2 regions of the Kocuria sp. KKT182 genome follow, and region 1 is predicted to be linked to the other one. Evidence: riboswitches for the same ligand, from Rfam matches in the RefSeq annotation. Region 1 holds a riboswitch; the other holds the start of a gene.
What was found. A riboswitch is a leader RNA that binds a small molecule or an ion and turns the genes downstream of it on or off. The one in region 1 is predicted to bind S-adenosylmethionine.
Positions count from the first base shown of each region.

Region 2: linked by a shared signal. The riboswitch ahead of ACZ2G1_RS00295 (bifunctional o-acetylhomoserine/o-acetylserine sulfhydrylase) and the one ahead of ACZ2G1_RS08725 (LLM class flavin-dependent oxidoreductase) in region 1 are both predicted to bind S-adenosylmethionine.

Region 1 covers NZ_CM145757.1:1,882,962-1,890,514, reverse strand. The annotation lists gene ACZ2G1_RS08735 (maleylpyruvate isomerase N-terminal domain-containing protein) at 1-582, shown strand, start outside; gene ACZ2G1_RS08730 (CoA-binding protein) at 668-1,132, shown strand; SAM riboswitch class IV at 1,275-1,389, shown strand; gene ACZ2G1_RS08725 (LLM class flavin-dependent oxidoreductase) at 1,468-2,886, shown strand; gene ACZ2G1_RS08720 (baeRF2 domain-containing protein) at 2,980-4,110, opposite strand; gene ACZ2G1_RS08715 (hypothetical protein) at 4,271-4,489, shown strand; gene ACZ2G1_RS08710 (SDR family oxidoreductase) at 4,529-4,840, opposite strand; gene ACZ2G1_RS08705 (DUF4397 domain-containing protein) at 4,994-5,812, shown strand; gene ACZ2G1_RS08700 (class F sortase) at 5,914-6,600, shown strand; gene ACZ2G1_RS08695 (RNA polymerase sigma factor) at 6,730-7,293, shown strand; gene ACZ2G1_RS08690 (anti-sigma factor) at 7,277-7,553, shown strand, end outside.
Region 2 covers NZ_CM145757.1:71,082-78,634, reverse strand. The annotation lists gene metX (homoserine O-acetyltransferase MetX) at 1-1,016, opposite strand, end outside; gene ACZ2G1_RS00295 (bifunctional o-acetylhomoserine/o-acetylserine sulfhydrylase) at 1,013-2,425, opposite strand; SAM riboswitch class IV at 2,502-2,617, opposite strand; gene ACZ2G1_RS00290 (VOC family protein) at 2,761-3,399, shown strand; gene ACZ2G1_RS00285 (CPBP family intramembrane glutamic endopeptidase) at 3,423-4,202, opposite strand; gene ACZ2G1_RS00280 (S9 family peptidase) at 4,316-6,487, shown strand; gene ACZ2G1_RS00275 (NAD(P)/FAD-dependent oxidoreductase) at 6,605-7,553, opposite strand, start outside.

The sequences.
Region 1 (7,553 bases):
TGGGCCGCCACTGGCTGCCCGGGGTGGTCGGTCCGGGACCTCACCCACCACTGCGCGATGGACGCCCTGCGGGGGCTGGTCGCGCTGCATACGCCCACCACCGCCCGCCCCGACCGGGACGCCGCGACCTACTGGACCGACTGGGGCGGCGATCCCGCGGGGGCCGCCGAGGCCCGGCGCCACACCCGCGTGGCCGCGTCCATGGTCCTGGACTGGGAGCCGGTGCGCGCCCTCCACCGCGAGACCACCCGGGCGCTCGTGCACGCCGCGCAGCACTGCGGCGACGGCGCGGTCCGCACCCAGGGGCACGTGCTGCGCGTCGAGGACCTGCTGAGCACCCTCGCGGTGGAGGCCACGGTCCACCACCTGGACCTGATCCAGCACCTGGACGGCTCCCCGGGTCCCGCCGTGGACGGGCTCGCCGAGGTCCGCCGGGTCCTCACCGACCTGTGGGAGCGGGAACCGCTCGAGCACTGGAGCGACGAGCACTTCGCCCGCGTGGGCACCGGCCGGGCGGAGCTGACCGCCCAGGAGCGTGCGGAGCTGGGCGCGCACGCGGACCTCCTGCCGCTCTTCTCCTGACCCTCCCCCCTCCGCGAGGTCGCCGACACGTGCAATCCCGCGGAGGAAGAAGGAGGGGGAACGGGTTCCGTGCCAGGCTGGGGGCATGAGCCGCAACGACCCCGCCGTCATCGACCGCCTCATGACACGGCCCGGCCGGTGGGCCGTGGTGGGGCTGACCGGCAACACGGCCCGTCCGGCGCACTCGGTGGCGAAGCGGATCCGGGACGACCTCGGCATGACGATCGTCCCGGTCAACCCGAAGGGCGAGCCGGTGCACGGCGAGCCCGGCCACCGCACGCTCGCCGAGGTCCCGGGGCCGATCGACGTGGTGGACTGCTTCGTGAACTCCCGCCGCGTCGGCGCGGTGGTGGACCAGGCCATCGCCGTGGGCGCCGCCGCGGTGTGGCTGCAGCTGGGCGTCGTCGACGAGGACGCCGCCGCCCGGGCGGAGCGGGCCGGCCTCGACGTGGTCATGGACACCTGCCCCCTGATCGAGCTCCGGTCCCTGCTCCGGCGGGGCTGGACCCTGGACCCGGGCCGGACCCCGCCGCTCGCCCCGCCCGGCTGAACGACCCGGCTGAGCGACCCGGCGGAGCCGCCCGAACCGGGTGGGCGCAGGCCCGATGCGGGCCGGGACCGTCCCCGTGCGGCGGGACCGCACAGGGGTTGCACCCGGTCAGGGGCCACCCGCTAAGCTGTCCCCCGACGACGATGACGAGTCCCGACACGAAGCTCTGGCTGGTCGGGCGGCAACCCTCTCCCGTAGCGGGGTGCCCCAGATGAACATCGGGCCGCGGTGCACGTGCTCCGCGGCAAGTACGGCGCCCACCAGTGCGTCGGACCCGCGGGCAGGTCTCCACGACGCACGGGCGCGGGTCGGCATCGACCCGGGAGGAACACCCCATGAGCAAGCGCATCGCCCTGAACGCCTTCGACATGACCTGCGTGGGCCACCAGGCCCCCGGTCTGTGGAAGCACCCCCGCTCCCGGGCGGACGAGTACAACACGATCGAGTACTGGACGGACGTCGCCCAGGTCCTGGAGAAGGGGCTCTTCGACGCGCTGTTCCTCGCGGACGTCGTCGGGTACTACGACGTCTACCAGAACTCCGCGGCGCCGGTGATCCGGGACGCTACCCAGATCCCGGTCAACGACCCCTTCATGCAGATCTCCGCGATGGCGGCCGTGACGAAGCACCTCGGCTTCGGCGTGACGAGCGCGATCACCTACGAGCAGCCGTACCCGCTCGCCCGGAAGTTCGCGACCCTCGACCACCTCACGAAGGGCCGGATGGGCTTCAACGTGGTGACGTCCTACCTGAAGTCGGCCGCCGAGAACCACGGGCTGACGGAGCAGATCTCCCACGACGAGCGCTACGAGATCGCCGAGGAGTTCATGGAGGTCTGCTACAAGCTCTGGGAGGGCTCCTGGGAGGACGGCGCGGTCCGGCGCGACCGGGTCAACGGGGTCTTCGCCGACCCGGCGCTCGTCCACCCGATCCAGCACCACGGCAGGTACTTCGACGTCCCCGGCATCGGGCTGACCGAGCCGTCCCCGCAGCGCACGCCGCTGATCTTCCAGGCCGGGGCCTCCTCCCGCGGGCGGGCGTTCGCCGGCCGCCACGCGGAGGCGGTGTTCGTGGGCGGCATCCGCCCGGACCTGACCCGGGTGGTGACCGACAAGCTGCGCGACGAGGCGGAGGCCGGCGGCCGGAACCGGGACGACCTCAAGATCTTCGCCATGCTGCACGTGATCGTCGACGAGACCGACGCGAAGGCCGAGCAGAAGCGCCGCGACTACGAGCGGTACGCGGACACCGACGGCGCGCTGGGCCTCGTGGGCGGCTGGTCCGGGCTGGACCTGGGCCGCTACGACGAGAACGACGTCCTGGAGTACATCAAGACCGACTCGATCCAGTCCTTCCTGACCCCCTTCACCACGGCCGACCCGCACAAGAAGTGGACGATCAAGGAGGTCGCCAAGCACATCTCGATGGGCGGCATGGGCGTGCCGATCGTCGGGTCCCCGCAGACCGTGGCCGACGAGCTCGAGCGGTGGATCGACGAGGGCGGGCTGGACGGCATCAACCTCGCCTACCACGTGTCCCCGGGCTCGTTCGAGGACTTCGTGGAGTGGGTCGTGCCGGAGCTGCAGAAGCGCGGCCGCTACCGCACCGGCTACGAGGGCACCACGCTGCGCGAGAACCTCTACGGCAAGGGGCAGACCAAGGTGCTCGGCACCCACCCCGCCGCCGCGTTCCGGGGCGCCTACGCGGGCAGGCCCTCCGCCGCGGACACCCCCGCCCGCCAGCTGGCCCTCTGACCCCCGTCCCCTGACCCCGCGGCTCCGCCGGGAGCACGGGGCAGGGCACGGACGAGGGGCCCCCGCGTGCGGGGGCCCCTCGTCCGTGCCGGGTCAGGACGCCGGTGCGGCGCTCCAGCGCAGCAGGGCCGCGACGTCCGTGCCGTGGGGCAGCGCCCCCGGCGGCACGAAGACGGGGCGGCCGTCGGTCAGCACCGCGGCGCGCACCAGCGCGGCGTCGGCGGAGACCCGGCCCAGCACGCCGGCGCCCACGGCCTCCGACTCCTCCAGGGCGATCCACGGCTCGGCGTCCAGGGCGATGAGCTGCTGCTCCGTGTCCAGGTGGGTGTCGTCGATCAGCAGCGTCTCCGCCTGGGCCTGCTGCAGGGCGGAGACCACGGGCGCCATCCCCGAGACGGCGGTGGGGTCCGCGCGTCCCTGCTGCTCGGCGAGCCGCTCGAGCAGCGCCTGCTGGCGGTGCGCCACGACCTCCGCCACGCGCTCCTCGACCTGGTGGTCGAAGTCGGCGGACTTGCTGCCCTCCGCCCGGGTGTTGGCGTCCACGACGCTCAGCATCCCTCGGCTCGCCTTGGACAGCTGCTCCTCGACCAGGCCCCGGGCCCGCAGGTCCCCGGCCAGGACGACGAGCTGGGCCCCGCTCTCGGCCACGACCTTGTCGATCTGCTCGGCCACCTGCTCGGTGTTGCGCCGCCACACGTCCTCCGTGTGCCGCTGCCAGCGCCCCTGCGACCAGCCGCCCCCGGGGAACTTCTTCAGGTGCTCGGTCTCGCCCTCGATCTGCTGCTCGTCCGCGGCCCGGACGCGGCTGGCGTGCTGGAGGCAGATCTCGCCGCCGTCCCGGCCCACCTCGGCGACCACGTACGGGAAGTCGTCCGGGCGGTGCCGGAACAGGGGAGTGAGATCGGGGACGTCCTCCACCTGGACGACACCGCTGCCGGCCCGGGGCCCGGGGAGGACCTCGTCGATCTCCACGGTGCCTCCGCGCACCAGCAGGTACCGGCACACCGGGTCCGGCACGCCCTCGGCCGGGCGCACGGCGGCCTCCACCGCGGCGAGGTCGGCCTTGCTCGCACCCTGGCGCTCCAGCTCTCGGCAGATGTTCTCCGGAAGCACGTCGATGGCGTGCAGCGAGTCGACGGTGCCGGTGCTGATGTCCGTGTACACGGTGCACCAGGGGCCCTTGCTCTTGAACAGTTCGGCGTAGCGGTGGAATCGGCTCGTCATGATCGACAACTCCTGCTGTTGAGCGGTGCTTCCTGTGGTGCAGACCACGTTATCCGACCACCAGGGGGCTGGGAACAGACGGCCCGACGAGTAGGGTCGGAGGCACACGACCGGCCCCACGGCCGGTGGTCCCGCAGGTCCCACGACGCAGGAGGCAGTCATGAGCGACGTACCCGAGTACGACGAGGCCGACCGGCTCGAGCAGTCGATCGACGCCGATCAGCAGGATCTCGACGACCAGGACGAGGAGGCTCCGGTGCACGCGCCCGACCGCTCGGAGGCGTCCTCCCTCGAGGCGAACCCCGACGACCTCGTGGAGCAGGACCAGGAGGTCGTCCTCGACGAGCCGCAGGAGGTCTCCACGCTCGAGGAGGAGTGAGCCGCGCACCGCGCGGGGGCAAGGACCCCGCGCGGTGCGTCACACCGCGGACCAGCCGCCGTCCGAGGGCATGATCACGCCGTTGACGTTGGAGGCGTCGTCGCTCGCGAGGAAGGCGATGACGGCGGCGACCTGCTCTGCCGTGGCCGTGGCACCGGGGGCGACCGCGTTGGTGCGGATGCCGTCCGCGGCGTGCATGAGGGCGGTGCTCTTCGTCAGCCCGGCCACGGCGTGCTCGGAGGCGGTGTAGGCCGCGCCCGCGGCGGAGCCGCGCAGGGCCGCCTCGGAGGCCACGTTGACGATCGCGTCCCGTCCGGAGGCCCGGAGCAGCGGGATCGCCGCGCGGGCCACGGCGCCGCCCTCTTCATGGTGGTGCGGAACGGGCCCGGAAAAACTTCCCGGAAAAAATGTGACCTGCTGCATCCACGGAGGGGTCAACGGCGGTAGTACGGGTGCAAGGTCGATTCCGCTTCCGCCAGGGAGCCCGTTCAAGGAGCAGTTACCATGCGCAAGACCCTTTCCGCTGCAGCAGTCCTCGGCCTCGGTGCCGGTGCCCTCAGCATGAGCCCGGCGTTCGCCGCCGAGCACGCCGAGCTCTCCGTGCTCCACGGCGTCCCCGACACCGTCGTGGACGTCTACGTCAACGGTGAGCTCACCCTCGACGACTTCGAGCCGGGCACCCTGGCCGGCCCGCTGGAGCTGCCCGCCGGCAGCTACGACCTGGCCATCACGGCCCCCGACGCCGCCGACGCCTCGGAGCCGATCATCGGTCCCGTCACCGCCGACCTGCAGACCGGGATGAGCTACACGGCCGCGGCCCACCTCGACGCCGAGGGCAACCCCACGGCCGCCCTGTTCACCAACGACATGTCCGAGATCGAGGCCGGGAAGTCGCACCTGACCGTCCGGCACGTGGCCGCGGCCCCGGCCGTGGACGTCCTCGCGGGCGACCAGGCGATCATCACCGGGCTCGAGAACCCGAACGAGGAGACCCTCCCGGTCGACGCCGGCACGGTCTCGGCGTCCGTGGCCGCCGCGGGCACCACCGAGCCCGTCATCGGCCCCGCCGATCTCGAGCTCGCCGAGGGCACCCACAACATCGTGTACGCGTGGGGCTCCCTCGAGGCCGGGAACCTGGACCTCGCCGTCCAGACCCTGGAGGGCATGGAGCAGGCGCCCGAGGCCGTGCCGGGCGGCCAGTCCGGCCTCGCGGCCCAGGAGCAGCGCACGATGCTGACCGCCGGCCTCGCGGCCGCCGGTGCGCTCGGGCTGATCGGCGCGGCGTACGGTGCCCGCCGGGTGCTCGCGGGAAACCGCCGGTAGTGAGCGGTCCTGACAGGCACGGTCCGGGTGCGCGGCAGGCTGCGGCCCACCGCGCGCCCGGACCGACAACTCCCGGCACCCGTCGTCGTCGTCTGGCGGCGGTGGGTGCCGGGGCGGTCGCCTCGGTGTCCCTGCTCGCGGCAGCGGCCGTCACCGCTCTCCCGGAGAGCGGGGCCGTGCCGCCCGCGAACTCCCTGGCGGCGGGACCGTACCAGGGCGAGGAGGCGGTGCCGGCACTCGCCGGCCTCGACCGTCCGGTCTCCGCGGAGGCCCCGGCGCAGTCCGCCGCGGCACCCGCGGAGATCCCGGTCGCTCCCGCCACCCAGGCGCCCGCCGAGAAGGTCCCCGCCCCCGTGCGGGTGGTCGTGGACGGCTCCCCGATCGACATGCCGGTGGTCCCGGTGGGGGTCGAGGACAACGGGGCCATGACCATCCCGGACAACCACGTGGAGCTGGGCTGGTACCGGTACGGTCCGTCCCCCGGGGCGGACGAGGGCGCCGCGGTCGTCGCCGGCCACGTCGACACCCTCACCGAGGTCACGCCGATGGCGCAGCTCAAGGACGTGCCGGTCGGGGCGGAGGTCCGCGTGGAGCGCGCGGACGGGAGCGTCCAGCGCTACCGCACCGAGTCCGTCCAGCACGTGCACAAGAAGTCCCTCGCGGAGGCGGACCTGTTCCGCCGGACCGGCGAGCCGGTGCTCCACCTCGTGACGTGCGGCGGGGAGTGGCTCGAGGAGATCGGGGACTACGAGGACAACGTGGTGCTGCGGGCGGTCCCGGTGCCCTGAGCGGCGGAGGGAGGCGAGAGGCGCATGACCGGATGGCCGGTGTCCACTAGGCTGGGCAGGACTCGTGCGCCCGGGCACCGCCCGGCCGCCCGCGACCACGACCTCCGCCCCACGAGGAGTCCTTCCACGATGCCGCCGCCGCCCCCGGACTGGGGACCCGAGCTCGACGCCGCGTTCGCCGCGGGGGACGAGCAGGCGCTGAGTGCCGCGTACCGGCACTGCGCCGGGGTCATCCGGGGTCTCGCCCTCCGGGCGCTGCGCGACGACGCGGGTGCCGACGACGTGGTGCAGGAGGTCTTCATCCGGGCGTGGAAGTACCGGTCCGGCTACCGCCCCGAGCACTCCTCGGCCCCCGCCTGGCTCATCGGGATCGCGCGCAACTGCATCGCCGACGCCGCGAGGACCGCCGGCCGCGAGGCGGAGCGGCGCCAGGCGGACGCGGTGCGCACCGACCGGGAGCCGCGGCACGAGGAGTCGGACCTGCTGGTGGACCGGCTCGTGGTGCGGGCGGAGGTCGAGCGGCTCGGGCCCCCGAAGTCGACGATCATGGCGCTGGCGTTCTACGAGGAGCTCACGCACCAGCAGATCGCACAGCACCTGGACCTGCCCCTCGGCACGGTCAAGAGTCATCTGAGGCGCGGCCTCACGAACCTACGAACACGATTGGGAGACGGTCATGGCACACCTGAGTGAGGAGTCGCTGACGCTCCTGGCTCTGGGTGAGGCCCTCGACCCCCAGAGCCGGGAGCACGTCGCCTCCTGCGCGGACTGCACGGCCGAGCTCGCGTCCCTGCAGCGCGTCGTGCACGCCGGCCGGGCCGAGGCGCCCGCCGTGACGGCGCCCGGCCCCGGGGTCTGGGCTGCGATCCACGCCGAGCTGGGCCTCTCCGACGAGGTCGCGGCGGATCCGCTCGCCGGCACCCGGGACGGCGCCCGCGGCGACACCGCCGCCG
Region 2 (7,553 bases), 1.8 Mb from region 1:
ACCGCCGCCACGAGCCACTCGCACGAGGTCACGGACAGCGCCTCCTCGAGCGTGCCGCGGCCCCGGGCGACGTCGTGGGACATGAGCGTCTCGTTGACGGCGAGGTAGCTGTTGGCGTCGAAGCGGCCCGCCAGCTTGGACGCCTGGTGGTCGAGGTAGCTCTCCACCTGGTAGCGCCCCCGCCCGCCGGCGTGCGTGTCGATGACCTGCTCCTCGGCCTGCGGCGAGCGCCCGAACCGGTGGTGCAGCTCGTCGGCCGAGCGGTAGGTGATGTGGGCGATCCGCCGGGCCAGGCCCAGGCCCGTGACGGGAGGCGGGCCGTCGTAGTAGTCCCCGCCGCGGAAGTGCGGGTCCTGGCGGATCGCGAGGTTCTGCGCCTGGCCCCACGCGAGCTGCTCGGCGCTGGACTGGGCGCACGCGGCGACCACCGCGCACGCCCGGACCCGGTCCGGGTGGGTCACGGCCCACTCCAGGGCGCGGGCCCCGCCCATGGAGCCGCCGATGACCAGGCGCCAGGCGTCGATGCCGAGGGCGTCGGCCAGCGCCGCCTCGGCGTGCACGGAGTCCCGGACGGTGATGAGCGGGAAGCGGGAGCCCCAGGGGCGGCCCTCGGGGTCCACGCTCGGCGGCGCGGGGGTCGCCGGGCCCGTGGACCCGTAGCAGCCGCCCACGATGTTGGTGCAGACCACGAACCACCGGTCCGTGTCGATGGCGGCGCCGGGGCCGATCAGGCCCTCCCACCAGCCGCCGCTCTCGGCGGCGCGCCGCTCGGCCTCGGGGGCGCCGGGGCGGGCCCGGCCGGCCGCCACGTGGGTGTCCCCGGTGAGGGCGTGCTCGACGAGCACCGCGTTGGAGGCGTCCGGCGCGAGCGTCCCCCACGTCTCGTAGGCGATCCGGACGTCGGGCAGCCGGAAGCCCGACTCGAGCTCCAGCTCGCCGATCCCGGCGACCCGCGGCACGCCGTCCTCGCGGACGGCGGTCCCGGCGCCGGAGCCCCTCACGACCGTCACGGTCACTCCTGTCCTCCCTGCGCGGCCGCGGCCGCGGCGAAGCCCTGCTCCAGGTCCGCCAGGATGTCGTCGATGTGCTCCAGGCCCACGGACAGGCGCACGAAGCCGGGCTCCACGCCGGCGGCCAGCTGCTCCTCGGGCAGGAGCTGGCTGTGCGTGGTGGACGCGGGGTGGATCACGAGGGAGCGCACGTCGCCGATGTTGGCGACGTTCGAGTGCAGGGTCAGGGCGTCCACGAAGGCGGCCCCGGCCTCCCGGCCGCCGTCGAGGACGAAGCCCAGGATCGACCCGGCGCCCCGGGGCGCGTACTTCTGCGCCCGCTCGTGCCACGGGGAGGACTCCAGCCCGGCCCAGGACACCGAGCGCACGTCCTCGCGGGCCTCGAGCCAGCGGGCCACCGTCCCGGCGTTGGCCACGTGCCGCTCCATCCGCAGGGACAGCGTCTCGATGCCCTGCTCGATGAGGAACGCGTTGAACGGGGAGATCGCCGAGCCGAGGTCGCGCAGCAGCTGCACCCTGGCCTTGAGGATGTAGGACAGGTTGACGCCGAAGGGCCCCTCCGCGCCCAGGGCCTCGGCGTAGACGAGGCCGCCGTAGGACTCGTCCGGCTGGTTGAAGCCGGGGAAGCGGTCCGGGTAGCGGCCGTAGTCGAAGGCCCCGGAGTCCACGATCACGCCGCCGATGGCCGTGCCGTGCCCGCCGAGGAACTTGGTGGCCGAGTGCACCACGACGTCCGCGCCCCAGCGCAGGGGCTGGACGAGGTAGGGGGTCGCCACGGTGTTGTCCACGATGAGCGGGACCTCGTGGTCGTGGGCGATCCCGGAGACCGTCTCGATGTCGAGGACGTCGTTGCGCGGGTTCGGGATCGTCTCGGCGAAGAAGGCCTTCGTGTTCGGCCGGACCGCCCGCCGCCACGCCTCGGGATCGTCGGGGTCGGAGACGAAGGTGGTCTCGATGCCGAGCTTGGGCAGCGTGAACTTGAAGAGGTTGTAGGTCCCGCCGTACAGGCTGGGGCTGGCCACGAGGTGGTCCCCCGCGCCGGCGACGTTGAGCACGGCGAACGTCGTCGCCGACTGCCCCGCGCTGAGCATGAGGGCGCCCACGCCGCCCTCCAGGGCGGCGATCCGGTTCTCCACGACCTCCGTGGTCGGGTTGCCGATCCGCGTGTAGATCGGGCCGAGCTCGGCGAGCGCGAAGCGGTCGGCGGCGGCCTGGGCGTCGGGGAAGACGAAGGACGTGGTCTGGTGGATCGGCAGGGCGCGCGAGCCGGTGACCGGGTCGGGGCTCTGCCCCGCGTGGATCTGCCGGGTCTCGAAGGCCCAGCCCCCGGGGTTCTCGGGGGTGGGGCGCTCGGCCGCGGCCACGTCGGTGCGGGCGGCGGAGGCGTCGGTGCTGGAGGCGGGGAGATCGGACATGCCGTGGGACTCCTTGTGGATCTCAGGGGTCCCGTCCCGGCCGAGGCGGTGCGGCCGGGAACGGCCGGGCGCCGGGGACCCGCGCTTGCTCGCTCGCCGGTCGCGAGGAGCCTGGTCTTCACCCAGGGCACCCCACCGCGGTGGAGGGTTGCCGGCCAGCTAGCTGGGGCTTGGACGCTGGCGCTCATGACCTGGACAGCATTCTCCGGATCAGGCCCGCACGGCGTCAAGCCGGGGCCGGGCGTGACGCCCCGCCCGGGGGTGTCGCCCGCACGGTGCCCGGCGCGTCGCGGACCGATTTGGAGACGAAACTCACAGGGTGCCACGATGTGCCCATGAGAGTCGACCACGTGTCCTACGCCTGCCGCCCGGAGGGCCTGGAGGCCACCACCGAGCGCATCGCCGACCAGCTCGGGATCGAACCGGTCAAGGGCGGGGTGCACCCCCGTTTCGGCACCCGCAACATGATCCTGCCGCTCACGAACCACCAGTACGTGGAGGTCGTCGAGGTCCTCCAGCACCCGGCGGCGGAGAAGGCGCCCTTCGGCCAGGCCGTGCGCGCGCGGTCCGCCGCCGGCGGCGGCTGGCTGGGCTGGGTCGTGGAGGTCGAGGACCTCGCCCCCTTCGAGCAGCGCCTGGGGCGCCGCTCCGTGCCCGGCCACCGGGTGTTCCCGGACGGCCGGTGCCTCGAGTGGCACCAGATCGGCGTCAAGGGCCTGATCGCCGATCCGCAGCTGCCGTTCATGATCCACTTCGACTCCGCCCCGGAGATGCACCCGTCCCAGGCGCGGATCACGGACGTCGGGCTCGCGGGGATGACCATCGCCGGTGCCCCGGAACGGGTCGCCGAGTGGCTGGGCGCCCCCGTCGAGACCGCGCTCGAGGACCTCGAGGTCGACTGGCGCTATCCGGACGGCACCCCCGGGGTGCTCTCCGTCTCGTTCAGCACCCCGGACGGCGCCGTCACCATCTGAGACCGGGCACCGCGGGGCGGGGCTCAGCCCAGCAGCCGGGCTGCCCCGAGGAAGCCGACGGCGTCCAGCAGGAAGTGCGCGACGACGAGAGGCATCACCCGGCCGGTGCGCCGGTAGAGCTCCGCGAAGACGAGGCCCATCACCACGTTGCCGAGGAAGGGCCCGATCCCCTGGTAGAGGTGGTAGCTGCCGCGGAACAGGGCCGTGACCACCAGCACCACGGGCCAGCTCCACCCGATGCGGGTCAGCCGGTCGGTCAGGAACGCGACCACCACGACCTCCTCGACCAGGGCGTGGCGCACGGCCGAGAGCAGCAGCACGGGCACCGTCCACCAGTGCGCGGCGAGCCCGGACGTGGTCACCTCCGCGGTGACGCCCAGGGCCCGGCCGGCGCCGTAGAGCGCCAGCGTGCCCAGGCCCATGAGCAGGAAGAGCACGGTGCCGAGGCCCAGGTCCGGGAGGGGCATCCGGGCGTCGAGGCCGATCCGCCGGCGGACCGTGCCCAGCGCCCCGGCGGAGCCGGCGAGCAGGTAGAGCGCGAGCAGCACCGGCACCAGGTCCAGGGCGATCCCGGTGAGCTGGCGCAGCAGGTCGATGAGGGGCTGCGGGCTCAGCGGCGGGTTCATCGTGGCCTGCGCCTCGGAGAGCGGTCCGCGCGCCAGGTGCTCGGCGAGGGACAGCACCGCCCAGAGGGCCGAGGCGCCCAGGGACACCCCGAGCACCAGGAGCACCTGCACCCACAGGTCGGCGCGGGTGGAGCCGAAGGCGGGCGGTCGCGGGGCGAGGTGGGCAGGGGTGCTCATGCGGCCATTCTGGCACCGGCCCGCCGGCCGCCCCGTGCAGCCCGCGCCGGGCGCCCCCGGGCCCGCCCGGACCGCCCCTCCCCACCCGGGACGTCTTCCCTAGGATGGGGACCATGACTGTCCTTCCCCCGCAGATCCGCCAGCAGCCCGTCGAGCGCGCTTTCCACGGCCACGTGTTCTCCGACCCGTACGAGTGGATGCGGGACAAGGACTCCCCCGAGGTGCTGGCCCACCTCACCGCGGAGAACGAGTACGCGGAGTCCGCCACCGTCCACCTCACGGGCCTGCGGGAGACGATCTTCGGGGAGATCAAGGACCGCACCCAGGAGACCGACCTGTCCGTGCCCAGCCGGCGCGGCGCCTGGTGGTACTTCGCCCGCACCGTGGAGGGCGGCGCGCACCAGGTGTTCTGCCGGGTCCCGGCCGTGACCACCGGCGACGTGCTGGCGGACTGGACCCCGCCTGTCGTCGAGCCCGGCACCCCCATGGCCGGGGAGCAGGTGCTCCTCGACGCCAACGCGGAGGCCGCGAAGCACGAGTTCTACTCCCTGGGCAGCTTCGACGTCTCCGAGGACGGGGAGCTGCTGGCCTGGGCCGAGGACGTCACCGGCGACGAGCGCTTCACCCTGCGGGTCCGGGACCTCACCACGGGGGCGCTGCTCGCCGACGAGATCCCCGGGACGTTCTACGGGTCCTTCCTCACCCCGGACGCGCGCGCCGTGTACTACACGGTGGTGGACGAGTCCTGGCGCCCCCACCAGCTGCGCCGGCACGAGCTGGGCACCCCGGTGGCCGAGGACGTCGTCGTCCACGAGGAGGCCGACCCCGGCCTGTGGCTCGGGGCGGGCCTGTCCGCGGACCGGCGCTGGATCGTGGTGGAGGCCATGTGCTCCGAGTTCTCGGAGCAGCTCATCCAGCCGGTCGCGGACCCGGCCGCGCCGCTGCGGGTGGTGCTGCCCCGCACCGACCGGGTGCTCTACGAGGCGGAGCCCCTGCTGCTGGACGGGCGGGAGCAGATCCTGCTGACCCACGACCACGAGGCCCCGAACTCCCGGATCTCCCTCATGGACCCGGCCGACCTCGGCCGCCCGGTCGCGGAGGTGGCCCTGCGCGACGTCGTGCCGGCCTCGGACACCGTCCGCGTCAACGGCTGCGCCGTGACGGCCACCCACCTGGTGGTCTCCGTCCGGGCGGACACCACGCTGCGGGTCCGGCTGCTCCCGCTCGCCGGGCTGGGCACGGACGCCCAGGCCGCCCCCGTGGAACCGGCCTTCGCCGAGGAGCTCTACACCGCGAGCGTCTCCGCCGCGGAGCACGACGCCCCCGTGGTGCGCCTGTCCTACACGTCCTTCACGACGCCCCCGCGCGTCTACGACCTCTTCGTGGCGGGCGCCACCGGGGACGACGGCGCACTGCCCGCCGAGCCGCTGCTGCGGCGCGAGGCCACGGTGCTCGGCGGCTACGACCCCGCCGACTACGCGGTGGAGCGGGACTGGGCCACCGCGGCGGACGGGACCCGCATCCCCGTCTCCCTGGTCCGCCGCGCCGACCTCGACCTCTCCGTGCCGGCACCGGTGCTGCAGTACGCCTACGGCTCCTACGAGCACAGCACCGACCCCGCGTTCTCGGTCTCCCGGCTGTCCCTGCTGGACCGCGGCGTGGTCTGGGCCGTGGCCCACGTGCGCGGCGGCGGGGAGCTGGGGCGGACCTGGTACGAGCACGGCAAGAAGCTGCACAAGACGAACACGTTCACCGACTACGTGGCGGTCACCGAGCACCTCGCCGCCCGGCCGGACGTCGACGAGCGGCGGATCCTGGTGATGGGGGGCTCCGCCGGCGGCCTGCTGGTGGGCGCGGTGCTCAACCTCGCCCCGGAGCGGTACTGCGGCGCGCTGGCGGCGGTGCCGTTCGTGGACCCGCTGACCTCCATCCTCGACCCGTCCCTGCCGCTCACGGCCCTCGAGTGGGAGGAGTGGGGCAACCCCATCGAGGACGCGCACGTCTACGGGTACATGCGCGACTACTCCCCCTACGAGAACGTCCGGCCGCTGCCCTACCCCCCGGTCCTCGCGGTCACGAGCCTCAACGACACCCGGGTGCTCTACGTGGAGCCCGCCAAGTGGGTCGCCGCGCTGCGGGAGGCCTCGACCTCCGGCGAGCCGGTGCTGCTGCGCTGCGAGATGGCCGGGGGCCACGGCGGCGCCTCGGGGCGGTACTCGCAGTGGAAGGACACGGCCTGGGAGTACGCCTGGGTGCTGGACCGGATGGGCCTCGCCGGCGCCTGAGCCGGGCCGGCGGGTTTCGCGCGCGGTCTGCCCCGCCGGCCCCCGCGGCCGAGCGGCACGGCGCCCGACGGCACGGCGGTCGACGGCACGGCGCCCGCCGCGCCGGCCCCCGGGGGCTCAGCGCCGGAAGCGGCCCGGGTCCAGGGCGGCGGCCGTCTCCCGGGAGCACCACGGACCCACGGCCCCGTCGAGCAGCAGGTCCGCGGCGGCGCGGGCCATGGCCGTGCTCGTCTGGAACCCGTAGCCGCCCTGGCCGGCCAGCCACAGGAGCCCCGGGACGTCAGCGTCGGCGCCGCACACGGGCACGCCGTCCGGGGCCTCGGTGCGCAGACCGGTCCAGGCCCGCTCGATCCCCGTGGCGCCGAGGGAGGTCACGGTGTTGAGCCGCCCCAGGAGGTCCTCGACGTCCTCGAGCACCGGCTGCGCGTCGCAGGGCTCGCTCGGCACGGCCTCGGACGGGGAGACGAGCGCGCCGTCCCCGGCCCGCCGGTAGTACCAGCCGGAGTCCGCGGCGACGACCATGGGGTGGTCCGGGGCCAGCGGCTTCGCGAGCCGCACGAGGGCCGCGGTGCGCCGCAGCGGGCGCAGGCCCAGCGGGGCCGCGCCGAACAGGCCCGCCACCTCGTCCGCCCAGGCGCCCGCGGCGACGACGACCTGCCGGGCCCGGATCCGGTCCCCGCCGGCCGTGACCCGCCAGCCGGCGCCGTCGGGGTCCGCCGCGGTCACCGGGGCGCCGGTGAGCAGCCGGGCGCCCGCCGCCGCGGCCCGGTCGCGGTGCCAGGCCACGAGCGCGGCGGCGTCGGTGCGCACGGAGGTGCTGTCGAGGCGCCCGGCCTCGACCGCGTCCGCCGGGGAGCAGGCCAGCTCGGGGCACAGCTCCACGAGCTCCGCGCGGGACAGCGGTTGCGTCCCCGGGGCGGCCTCGGCGTGCAGCCGGGCCTCGGTCCCGACGAGGACCATGCGGCTGGGCCAGGCCAGGGGCCGCGGCGGGGCCGGGTGCGGGTCGAGCAGCCGGGCCACGGTCGCCCCGGTCAGCTCCCGGACGGGGGCCGGGCCGTAGCTGGGG